Linked DNA regions of Azoarcus sp. KH32C. The protein of the gene in region 1 interacts with the protein of each later gene in a pairwise test. Links are inferred from orthologs where the notes say so. Each region holds a gene or a part of one and is shown on either strand. Other genes may lie near its edges. The genes, in order: AZKH_RS05965 and paaX.

Region 1 (6,244 bases):
AAAGCAAATTACAAGCCTCTGTTTTTTTTAGATTAAATAATTTCTTATATCTTATATAAGACTTATTGCTGCAGAGCGAAAAGCTTCCTATACTCTGTTCCACATCGAGGGCGAACCGCAGCAGCGGACACCTCGAAGGAGAGACCCTCGCCGCCCCCGCCATGCCGGGCGGATGAGAAGGATACGTGGATACACGCTTAATCTGTCAGTCAACAAGGAAACTGCCATGACCCTGACCCGCGAACAGCAAATCGCCGCCCTGGAAAAAGACTGGGCCGAAAACCCCCGTTGGAAAGGCGTCAAGCGCGGTTACTCCGCTGCCGACGTCGTCCGCCTGCGCGGCTCCCTGCAGCCGGAATACACGCTGGCCCAACGCGGCGCCAAGGTCCTCTGGGAAAAGGTCAATGGCGGCGCCAAGAAGGGTTACGTGAACGCCTTCGGCGCGATCACCGCCGGTCAAGCCATGCAACAGGCCAAGGCTGGCCTGGAAGCTGTTTATCTGTCGGGCTGGCAAGTCGCCGCCGACGGCAACACCTCCGAAACCATGTACCCGGACCAGTCGCTGTATGCCTACGACTCGGTGCCGACCATGGTTCGCCGCATCAACAACACCTTCAAGCGCGCTGACGAAATCCAGTGGTCGCGTGGCATTAACCCGGGCGACGAAGGCTTCATCGACTACTTCCTGCCGATCGTTGCCGATGCGGAAGCCGGTTTCGGCGGCGTCCTGAACGCCTTCGAACTGATGAAGAACATGATCGCCGCCGGTGCTGCCGGCGTGCACTTCGAAGACCAGCTGGCCGCCGCCAAGAAGTGCGGCCACATGGGTGGCAAGGTGCTCGTCCCGACCCGTGAAGCCTGCGAAAAGCTGATCTCCGCCCGTTTCGCCGCCGACGTCATGGGCGTTCCGACCCTGATCCTGGCCCGTACCGATGCCGAAGCTGCCAACCTGATTACCTCCGACTACGACGCGAACGACAAGCCGTTCCTGACCGGCGAGCGCACCCAGGAAGGCTTCTTCCGCGTCAAGAACGGTCTCGAGCAGTCCATCTCCCGTGGTATCGCCTACGCCCCGTACGCCGACCTGGTGTGGTGCGAAACCGGCGTGCCGGATATCGGCTTCGCCCGTGAATTCGCCCAAGCCGTGCTGTCCGCCTGCCCGGGCAAGTTGCTGTCCTACAACTGCTCGCCGTCCTTCAACTGGAAGAAGAACCTCAACGACTCGCAAATCGCGTCGTTCCAGGAAGAGCTGTCCGCGCTCGGCTACAAGTACCAGTTCATCACCCTGGCCGGCATCCACGTCAACTGGTACAACACCTTCAAGTTCGCCAAGGCCTACGCTGGCGGCGAAGGCATGAAGCACTACGTCGAGATGGTTCAGGAGCCGGAATTCGCCGCTCGCGAACAAGGCTACACCTTCGTCTCGCACCAGCAGGAAGTTGGTACCGGCTACTTCGACGACGTAACCACCGTCATCCAGGGCGGTTCCTCCTCCGTCAAGGCCCTCACCGGCTCGACCGAAGAAGAGCAGTTCCACTGATCTCCTCGAATGGGCGGACCGGCATCTGGTCCGCCTTAGCCAGGAAAGCCGCGCCCACAAGGCGCGGCTTTTTCATTGGCGCAGTTATTGGGGTGCCGCCGGCTGAGCAGGGAGCCGCCCACCCATGTGATCGCCGCGCATCGCGCCCCGTGCCCCCTGCGGCCCGAAGAGATGGAACTGCTCGTCGAAGACCTTCTTCTGCGCCGCGTCGAGGCGACCGTAGAAAGCTTCCGTCGCCTTGCGGACGTCCTGCAGCGCCGCCATGCGCTCACGGCTGAAGGCTTCCATCCGGTCCATCCGCTCGAGGGCGGTCTTCGGCCGTTCCTGGTTCCGCATCGCCTGCATGTGTTCCGCGGCCGTCCTTGCCTTCTCCTGCATCACACCCTTGAACTGGTCCCACGCCGCCATCTGGCCCGGCTTGAGTGCGAGTGCCGCCTGCAACTGGGCAAGCCGCTGTGTTGCGCGCTCGGTGATGCCGGCCGGGTCCATGTGATACATCCTGGCCATTCCGCCGTGCGGGCCGTCGCAGTCCCCTTGACCTGCCGCCATCGCGCCCATGCTGCCGAAACCGAGCGAGGCAACGAAGGCCGCAAGTATCGAAGTCCTGATCAATGATTTCATGATGACTCTCCTGTATTGTCGGATACGCCTCGTGTCCGGGCGACGACATCATTCGAACACCGTCATGTAAGCAGGATTTGTCCGCAGCAAGACGGTTTGCATAGTCGTGTTGCGCGTCGGGAGCGCGATACTCTGGGATACAAAGCCTCCGGCGGCGGGGCTTATGATTCGGGTCGACGGGGATGACCCGGCTTCCATATCGACCACACACCGACGCAGCGACCACACACCGACGCAGCCATGACCAACGCCCAGGACCATATCCTCATCGTCGACGACGACCGCGAAATTCGCACGCTGCTCGCCGATTACCTCGAAAAGCAGGGGTTGCGCTGCACGACCGCGGCAGACGGTCGCGAGATGAAGGCCGCATTGGAGCGCCACCGGGTCGACCTGATCGTGCTCGACCTGATGCTGCCCGGCGAAGACGGCCTGACCCTGTGCCGCAACCTGCGTGCCGGCGGAACGCACGCGAATACCCCCGTGCTGATGCTGACCGCACGAGGCGAGGACATGGATCGTATCCTCGGCCTGGAGATGGGCGCGGACGATTACCTGCCCAAGCCTTTCGTGCCGCGCGAACTGCTCGCCCGGATCCGCGCGATCCTCAGACGGGCCCGTGCGCTGCCGCCGAACCTGGACGCCCACCCACCAGCCCACGCGACGATGCTGCGCTTTGGGGCTTGGCGCCTCGACACGGTCGGCCGGCACCTGATCGCAACCGACGGGACGGCGGTTCCGCTGTCGGGCGCGGAGTACCGCATCCTCGCGGTGTTCCTCGCGCACCCGCAGCGCGTACTGAGCCGCGACCAGTTGATGGAGCTCACGCAAGGGCGCGAGGCGGACGTCTTCGACCGCTCGATCGACCTGCAGGTCAGCCGCCTGCGTCAGCGTCTCGGCGACAACGCGCGAGAGCCGACGATCATCAAGACGGTGCGCAACGAAGGCTACGTGCTCTCGAGCACGGTTGAGGCAATCGACGCGTGACCGAAGGCGCCATGGGACTCCCTGCGTGGACGCGTTCGCTCTTCGCCCGCCTGATGCTGATCTGGCTGGGCGGGATGGCTGTGGTGCTCGCGGTGAGCATCGCGCTGTTCGTGGGCGAACGGGACAGGCATGCGCGCGAGGTGCTCTCGGAAGGCATCGCGCGTGAAGTCGCGGCAGCGGTCGACGTGCTGGACCATCTGGGACCGGTCCAGCGCGAAGACTGGATCGACACGCTGGGCCGCCGCCGGCTGCGCTTCGTGCTCGCTCCGCCGCCGCCGGACGCGCGCCCGATCGAGGCGGAATCTCCGCTGGCCGACGCACTGCGCATGGCCATGCCTGAACGCGAGGTCGCCTTCCTGATGCGCCCCTTTGGCGGCGAAGACCATCCGATGCACCTGCACTCGATGGCGAGCCTGCGGCTGTCGGACGGCACACCGCTGACGATCCGCATGCCCGGGCCGATGCTCGGCGGCCCGCCGCGTCCGCCTCCGCCCATCGGCAGCCTGCTGGGATCGCTGCTCGCGCTGGTGCTTGGCGTGAGCCTCCTCGCCTGGGTCGCCGTGCGGATCGCGACACGGCCGATCTCGCGTCTGGCCGCGGCAGCCGACGCGCTCGGGGAAGACCCGAACCGCCCCCCGCTGGCGACGACCGGACCGGCCGAAGTCGAACAGGCGGCCCACGCCTTCAACCGCATGCAGGAGCGCCTGTTGCAGCATGTCACCGAACGCACCCGCATCCTGGCCGCGATCTCGCACGACTTGCAGACCCCGATCACCCGGCTGCGCCTGCGCGCCGAACTGGTCGACGATGAGGCGCTGCGCCTGAAATTCCAATCCGATCTCGATGCGATGCAGGCGCTGGTCAAGGAAGGCCTCGATTACGCACGCAGCCTCGATGCCCATGCCGCTCGCCAGCAGATCGACCTCGGCGCGCTGCTAACGGCACTGCGCGACGACGCGCAGGACATGGGCTGGGACGTCACGGTGCCGGCACAGTTATCGGCAGCCTGCTCCGGACACCCGGTCGGACTGCGCCGAGCGCTGTGGAATCTTATCGAAAACGGCATCAAGTTCGGCGAAAAAGTCGATATCAGCACCGCCAAAACGCCGGATGGATTCCAGATCCGGATCAGCGACGCCGGACCGGGACTGGCTGCGGAGGAGATCGAGAAAGTCTTCGAACCCTTCTATCGGACCGAAGCCTCGCGCAACCGGGAGACCGGCGGCACTGGGCTGGGACTCGCCATTGCGCGCAATCTGCTGCGGGCGCAGGGCGGCGACGTGCGGCTCGAGAATCGCCCCGCCGGCGGACTCGACGCCATCGTCACGCTGAGTGGAAGCGCTCGGCACCTTGCAAACTGACCGGGCGCTTCAAGCCCCGGGCATACCGGTCAGGGAGGCATCCACGCTCAGCGGGGCGGCAAGATCGGCGGCCACTTCGGCGCGCAGCCACGCGAGAAAGCTCTTCAGCAGCGGCGTATCCGAGGGCCGTTCCGGCAGCACGGTCCAGTAGCGCCAACGCGGCCGCTGTTCGAATGGCGTCGTGGCGGGAAAACTGCCCGCTGCGATGCCTTCCGGCGCATGACGTGCGGGTATTTCGATGTCGAAGGGCCGCAGCAGGCGTCCCGCCCGAAGCGCCAAGGCCGCCAGGCTGCGTCGCGCCAGCGCAACACCATGCCCGTCGATTGCCGCCTGCAGCATGATCCCCGAGTCGGACACCATCAGCCCGCCTGCCGGCTCGGGCCAGTCGAGGCCCGCCGCCTGGAACCAAGGCTGCCAGTCCTCCCCTTCCGAGCGCAGCAACGGCAGTCCGGCGAGGTCCGCGGGCGTGTCGAGCCGCCGTCCCCGGCACAACGCGGGACTGATCACCGGAAACAGGACGTCGTCCATCAGAAGCTCGGCCCGCACCCCGCCATAGCCCCCCGGCCCCCAGCGGATGCAAACGTCCACGGCGTCGCGCGTAAAGTCGACGAGCGCTCCCGTAGATGTGACGTTCAGTTCGGCCGACGGGTGGCGGTCGATGAAGCCCCCGATGCGCGGCGTCAGCCAGCGGCCGGCAAACGAGGGCATCACGCTCACCGACAGGCGATTCGGATTCGCGCGACGCTGCAGCACCGATACCGTATCGGACAGCTGACGCAGGGCGGTGTTGGCCGACGCCAGCAATTCCTCGCCAGCCGGGGTCAGCACGACAGCCCGCCCCTGGCGCAGGAACAGCGCAAACCCCAGATAGTCCTCAAGGGCGCGGATCTGGTGGCTCACCGCACCGTGCGTGACGAACAGTTCGTCGGCCGCGCGGGAAATGCTCCGGAGCCGGGCCGCGGCCTCGAACATCCTCAGCGCGGATAGCGACGGCAGCTTTCCGGGCCTCTCCATATGTGAGTTTCCTTCACATGAACGTCAGAAAAGATCGATTTTCAAGACGCCTTCGCGTATCCACAATGCAATCACACGACTCAATCACCGTGCAACGCAAGGAGGCATCATGGAAACAAGATTCGCACGTTCTGGCTGGAACATGCAAGCCGGCGGCATCGTTTCGCTGAAGGATGCCGAACGCTGGGAGATCGTTCTCGAACAAGGCCGCGCCTGGCTGACGGTTGAGGGCTATTCACAGGACAAGTGGCTCGGCGCCGGCGAGCGCTTCGTCATCCCGGACGGCGGTCACGTGGTACTGGAGGCCCAGGGCGAGAGCCGCTTCCGCCTGGAGCCGCCGCCGGCCGGAGCCCTGTCGCGCATCGGCACCCGCGTGATCGGCGCGCTCGCCGGAACCGTCCGCGTCCTCGCCGGCACCAGCGTCTACTCGCCCGAACGCCGCGTCAGCGGCGCTTAACCAGCACCAGCGCGACGCCGCCGAGGATCGCGGCCGACGACACCACGAGGCGCACGGTCGGCGCCTCGCCGAGCATGAGTACCCCACCGATCGCCGCGATCACCGGCACGCTGAGCTGGACGGTCGCGGCGCTCGTCGCCGTCAGGCCCGCCAGCGCGGAATACCAGATCGCATAACCGGCGCCGGACGCGAGCGCGCCCGACAGCACCGCATACAGCGCCCCGGTGCCATCGACCGTTACCGTTCCGCTTGCGAAGATACCCA
Region 2 (6,063 bases), 1.9 Mb from region 1 along the record:
CGTGCGCGCCCAGCAGCATTCGAATGCCCCCCAGCCGTTATTCACCGACTTGCCCAGCGTCACCGCGACGGGGCGCAGCGGCAGCGTCTTGCCGTCGATCTCGGTCGACTCGCCGATGCAGGCGTTTTCAAGGTATTCGTTGGCGATGCGGCGAATCGTGTCGGCGGGCACGTCGCACACCCCCGCCGCCCATTCGGGCGTGTATTTCTGCATGTGCTCGACGAGCTTCGTGTAGGCCGTCACGCCTTCGACCTCGCCGAGTTCATTACGGACATCGTCCGCGTCGATGCTGATCGCCCCACTCACGCGGAAGCGCCCGGCCACTGCCGGCACCGTCCCGGGCACATCGAAAGGCACGGCACGCCCGCTCGCGACGTCCCACAGCAGCGGCTTACCCGTTTCCGCATCGCGCAGGTACAGCCCGTCGGGGCCGACGAGATACGGCGACGACGTCCGGTCACGCAGGAAAGGCACGTCGAGCTTGTCGAGCCCCTGCTCGCACACCAGCACGTGGATCAGCGCGAACATGAAGGCCGGATCGGTCTTCGGCCGGATCGGCACCCACTCCGCCGAACAGGCGCCGGTGATCGACAGATGCGGCTCGACCTGCACCCGCTTGTAGCCACGCACGCGCGCATCCGCATGGCGCGTCACCGCGCAAGGCCCGCCCGAGGCCTCCGCGTTCATGCCGATCGACAGCACGAAGCGCGCGAGCGGCGTATCGGCCGCGACCGTGAAGCCACGGTGCCAGAACTCGCCGTAGAGGTGCTCGGAATGCACGCACTTCACGCCCTGACCCGAACCGAAGCTGTAGTCGATCGCTCCCCAAGCCGCGAGAAAGGCCGGAAACGACCCCATGTACATCCCCGGCGTGCCACCATGACCGAAAGTCGCCGCGACGCGCGGCAGGCCGGATTCATCGACCAGCCCCTTCGCACGCACCGAACCGAGCTTCTCGGCGAGCAGGTCCAGCGCCTCGTCCCACGAAATCGGCTCGAAACGCGGATCCTCCTTGCGGCCCTTCTTCGGGTTCGTGCGCTTCATCGGCTGCAGCACGCGGTGCGGGTTGTAAGTCTTCTGCACCAACCCGTAAGCCTTCACACAGACCCGCCCGCGCGCCGGATGCACGTCCTCGGCGGCGAAGTTCGGCTCGATCTCGGTCGCGACCCCGTCGACGACCTTCACGTTCATGAAATCCGGCCCCGCGACGCAGTTGTAGCAATAGGTCGGGACCTTCCGCACCGATTGCGGATTGGCGACTGAGGACATGTCTTCCCCGTTTCCTTTCAGTGAACCCGTTCCGGGTGCGAATAGACGCTGTGGCGTTCGCCTCGCGCGAAACCGATCAGCGTCAGCCCGGCTTCCTCGGCAATGCGCACGGCCATGCCGGTCGGCGCCGAAACCGCCGCGACGACGGCGATGCCGACTGCCGCCGCCTTCTGTACGATCTCGTAGCTCGCGCGGCTCGTCATCAGCACGAAACCGTCGGCGAAGGACATTTGGCGAGCTGCGACCGCGCCGATCAACTTGTCCAACGCGTTGTGGCGGCCAACGTCCTCGCGGACGAGCTCGACTCCGCCGTCGAAGCGGCACCATGCCGCCGCGTGCACCGCGCCGGTCAGATCGAAGAGATGCTGCATGGCCTTGAGCCCGGCCTGCGCCCGCAGCAGGGCACCGGTTTCCAGCACGCCCGCGCCCGCGATGGTCGAAACCGGACGATTGGCGAGCTGCGCCAGGCTTTCAACGCCGCAGATGCCGCAGCCGGTACGCCCGACCATCGCGCGGCGCCGTTCGCGCAGGCACGCAAAACGGGCGCCGGCAAGCTGCATCTGCACCTCGCAGCCTTGGGCATGCTCGATCACGTCGATATCGAGGATGTCGCGGACCTCTCCGGCGATCCCTTCGCTGAGGCTGAAGCCCAGCGCGAAATCCTCCAGATCCTGCGGCGTCGCCATCATCACCGCGTGCGAGAAGCCGTTGTAGACCAGCGCTACCGGCAGCTCTTCGGCGACCATGTCCTCGACCTGCGCAGCGAGCCCGCCGACCCAGCGCTCCACGCCGTACTTGCCGTGTCCATCCGCCATCTTCGAAGCTGCACCATGCTGCATTGCCCACCCCGCCGACCGGTTTGCCGGGCCCGCCGGAGATCGGCAGGCCAACGACGACGCCATGGGTTAACGATACAAATCACACCGACCATAGTCAATGTTTTTGTATCGCATTTATCGCCATTGTTTGATTTTCATCAATCCTTGAAAAATCCTCCTTACACTCCACGGCCGGACCGCGATCGCACGCGTTTCGCAACGCCAGCGACATAGGGTTAGAATCGGCCGAAAACCCCGACGCCGACGCCGTCCGGCGCGGATCTGCCCCTGGTGCCACCACGATGAAAAGCCGCTTCCTCGAGCAATGGATCAGCGATTCCCTCGCCGAGCGGCGACCGCGCGCGAACTCGCTGATCATCACGGTGTACGGCGACTTCATCGCCCCGCACGGAGGCACCGTGTGGCTCGGGAGCTTCATCCGGCTGGTCGAACCGCTGGGGCTGAACGAGCGCATGGTGCGCACCAGCGTCTATCGGCTGTCGCAGGACCACTGGCTGGAATCGGAACAGATCGGCCGCAAGAGCTATTACAGCCTCACGGCCTCGGGGCGGCGGCGTTTCGAGCACGCCTACCGGCGGATCTACGATGCCCCGCACGACACCTGGGACGGGCAATGGCAGCTCGTCGTACTCCCCTCGACCCTCGCCTCGCCGGAGCGCGATACGCTGCGCAAGGATCTGTCGTGGGCGGGCTACGGCAACGTTGCGCCGGGCGTCATGGGCCACCCCTCGGCCGACACCGCGACCTTGCAGGAAATCCTTCAGGAGACAGGCACGCAGGACAAGGTCGTGCCGATGCGGGCGACGACGCTGGGCGGGCTATCGACCAAGCCGCTGCAGGATCTCGCCCGCGAATGCTGGAACCTCGAATCGATCGAGGCCGGATACCAGGAATTTTCGGATCATCTGCGGCCGGTCCTGCGCTCGCTGCGCAGCACCCGCAATCTCGATCCGGAGCAATGCTTTCTCGTGCAGACGCTGATGATGCACGAATTCCGCCGCGCGCTGCTGCACGACCCGCAACTGCCGCCGCAACTGATGCCGCCCGACTGGAGCGGCGCCGCGGCGCGGGCGCTCTGCCAGGACATCTACCGCATCACTTGGCGGCTGTCGCAACAGCACCTGATGGCGGTCTGCGAGACGCCGGCCGGAGCCCTCCCCGGCGCAGCGCCCTATTTCTACCAGCGCTTCGGCGGCCTCGACACGGAGGCCGCCACGCCGGAAGTGGCCGAAAGCTGACGCTCAGGCCGCGAGCGGGACGATCGCGTCCACCGGACAGACGTCCTGGCACTGCGGCGTGTCGTAGTGCCCCTTGCACTCGGTGCACTTGGCGGGATCGATCACGAAAGCCGGATCGCCTTCGGCAATCGCCTCGTTCGGGCACTCGGCGACGCACACGTCGCAGCTGATACAGTCTTCGTTGATTTGCAGGGCCATTTCGGCTCACTCCTGTCGATTTTCTAAAAACGGAGGGGTTGGAGGGGCTGGATGTTCATCGCACCCGAGCGCTGATCGCCGTCACAGCGCAAAATCGGCTTCCAGTTCGGCAACCGCCACACCACCCTTCGGCTCCGGCTGGTACGCCGGACGGCTGCCTTTATACAACACCTTGCCGACGTTGAAGCCATCGTCGGTCATCAAACGTCGCGCGGCACGCGCGGCATCGTCGGTCGCATCGACCACCGCGGTGCGCACCATATGCTTCCACTCCTGCTGCTCGGGCCGGAAAGTCACGCACGGGCTCAGCACCTGCACCAGCGAGAAGCCGGGATGGCGGATCGCCTGCGTGATGATGTCCGCGACGTTGTTCGGATCGCTGCTCGAACAGCGCGCGATGAAATTCGCACCGGCCGCGAGCGCCACCACCAAGGGATGGAAGGGATTGATCCCCGCCCCGTCCGGCGTCAGCTTGCTGCCTTCCCAGTCCGGCGCCGTGGTCGGCGAGGCCTGCCCCTTCGTCATGCCGTAGACCTGGTTGTCCATCACGATGTAGGTCAGGTCGACGTTGCGCCGGCAGGCGTGCAGGAAATGATTACCGCCGATCGAGAAACCGTCGCCGTCACCGCCCGTGACGAGCACCGTCAGATCCGGGCGTGCGATCTTGAGCCCGGTCGCGACCGGAAGCGCGCGTCCATGCACCCCGTGAAAACCATACACACTCGTATAAGCCGGAATCCGCGACGAGCAGCCGATGCCCGACACGACGGCGACGTTCTCCGGCGCAAGCTGCATCGACGCCAGCGCACGGGTGATCGCCGCCAGCACTGAAAAGTCGCCGCATCCGGGACACCAGATCGGCTTCACGTCCGACTTGTAGTCCTTCGCGCTGTATTCCCGCTGCTTTGCACACGCATCCATGTTCAGCTCCACTGCAGAATTTGATCGACGATCGCCCCCGGACGTACCGCGAGCGGCCCCGGGTGATGCAGCGCGTGCACCTCGCGCGGCAGGTCGTACTGAGCGCGCAGGTAGCGGTGGAACTGCCCGCTGTGCGACTGCTCGACGACCAGCGCGCGGCGCACGCCCTTCATCACGCGCTCGAATTTTTCCGGCTGGACCGGCGAGATCAGGCGCACCGCGACGAGCTTCACCGCCTGCCCGGCCGCACGCAGCCGTTCCAGCGCCTCGCGTGCCGGCCCCGCGCTCGAGCCCCAGGTCACGATCGCTGTGTCCGCGTCCTCGTCGCCGCTGATCTCGGCCCAGTGGTCGCCGTAGTTGTAACCGGTGAGCTTCCTCAACCGTTTGTCGAGCTGCGCCTGGTGGTCGGAGGCCTGGGACGACGGCGTACCCGTCTCGTTGTGCTCCAGGCCGTCTGCCGTGTAGGTCAAGCCCGCCATCCCCGGAATCGCCATCGGCGACACGCCGGACGCGGTATTCGCGTAACGCTTGTACTGCGCACCTTCCGCCAGTGCCGCCGGCTTCTCGCGCTGGCCGATGAAGGCGATCGCGGCCGAGCGCGGAATCACCGCCCGCGCCTGCCCCATCGCCTGGTCGGTCAGTACGATCGCCGCCGTCTGCAGGCTCTCGGCCAGATGCACCGCCCATTGCGTCGTGAAGAGGCAATCCGCGACCGAGGTCGGTGCAAGCACCAGATGCGGCGCGTCGCCATGCAGGCCATAGACCGCGATGTTCAGGTCGCTCTGCTCGGACTTCGTCGCGATGCCCGTGGAAGGCCCGACGCGCATCACGTCCACCACCACGATCGGCACTTCGGCCGCCACCGCAAGGCCCAACGACTCCGTCATCAGCGCGAGCCCCGGGCCCGAGGTGGCCGTCAGCGAAGGCACGCCGCCGTAGGACCCGCCGATGATCTGGTTGATCGACGCGAGCTCGTCCTCGGCCTGTACCAGCACGCCGCCGACCTTCGGCAGCGCCGGCGCCAGCCACTCCAACACCTCGGTCGCCGGCGTGATCGGATACGCCGCGACAAAGCGCACGCCACCGCGCAGCGCACCCATCCCGGTCGCCTCGTTGCCGGTGATGCTCCAGCGTTCGCTCGTATCGGAATTGCCGACGGGCAGTCGGGGAACGGCGGGAAACTCCACCGCTGCCTCGACGCCGGCGCGGAAGGCTGCGATGCTGGCCGCAATCGCCTCCGCCCCCTTGCGCTTGAGGCTGTCCTGCAGCACGCCGATCACGATGTCCTCGGGCAGGCCGATCATCGCCGCGATCGCGCCGAAGGCGACCATGTTCGGGCGTCCGCCCGGCACACCTTTCGCGAGCGCCTTCATCGGCAAATCCACAACCTTCGCGCCGCTGCGCACGAACACTTCGGGCGCCTCGCCTTCACCCGGATCGCCGATGATCAGACTGTCCGCGTCGAGCGGGATTTCAGCCGCGAAGCGGCCCACGTTCTGCCAATCGACCGCCACAAGCAGGTGGAAGCAATCGTCATGCGAGGAGATCGGCGCCGTGCCGAGGCGGATCATCACCGCCGCCTCGCCGCCACGGATCTG

Evidence for each region.
Region 2: the proteins of AZKH_RS05965 (region 1) and paaX interact in binary tests that used the Escherichia coli proteins (3 or more experiments, as listed by UniProt). The link is inferred for Azoarcus sp. KH32C from one-to-one orthologs.

Annotation. Positions count from the first base shown.
Region 1 is NC_020516.1:1,330,380-1,336,623, reverse strand. Bases 2,388-5,334 are described here. They hold AZKH_RS05965 (ATP-binding protein), read left to right. Parts: upstream 2,388-3,159; coding sequence 3,160-4,509; downstream 4,510-5,334. Other genes in these bases: gcvA (transcriptional regulator GcvA), read right to left, coding at 4,519-5,334; AZKH_RS05970 (response regulator), read left to right, coding at 2,402-3,148. In the rest of the region: aceA (isocitrate lyase), read left to right, coding at 227-1,540; AZKH_RS05975 (Spy/CpxP family protein refolding chaperone), read right to left, coding at 1,625-2,161; more of gcvA, read right to left, coding at 5,335-5,523; AZKH_RS05955 (DUF2917 domain-containing protein), read left to right, coding at 5,633-5,980; AZKH_RS05950 (DMT family transporter), read right to left, coding at 5,967-6,244. UniProt on the Escherichia coli protein: Histidine kinase member of the two-component regulatory system CpxA/CpxR which responds to envelope stress response by activating expression of downstream genes including cpxP, degP, dsbA and ppiA.
Region 2 is NC_020516.1:3,262,597-3,268,659, forward strand. Bases 1,602-4,367 are described here. They hold paaX (phenylacetic acid degradation operon negative regulatory protein PaaX), read left to right. Parts: upstream 1,602-2,389; coding sequence 2,390-3,346; downstream 3,347-4,367. Other genes in these bases: fdhD (formate dehydrogenase accessory sulfurtransferase FdhD), read right to left, coding at 1,602-2,084; AZKH_RS14380 (YfhL family 4Fe-4S dicluster ferredoxin), read right to left, coding at 3,350-3,544; AZKH_RS14385 (2-oxoacid:ferredoxin oxidoreductase subunit beta), read right to left, coding at 3,626-4,367. Outside these bases: AZKH_RS14365 (molybdopterin-dependent oxidoreductase), read right to left, coding at 1-1,269; more of fdhD, read right to left, coding at 1,287-1,601; more of AZKH_RS14385, read right to left, coding at 4,368-4,465; AZKH_RS14390 (2-oxoacid:acceptor oxidoreductase subunit alpha), read right to left, coding at 4,468-6,063. UniProt on the Escherichia coli protein: Negative regulator of the paaZ and paaABCDEFGHIJK catabolic operons. Binds the consensus sequence 5'-WWTRTGATTCGYGWT-3'. Binding of PaaX is specifically inhibited by phenylacetyl-coenzyme A (PA-CoA).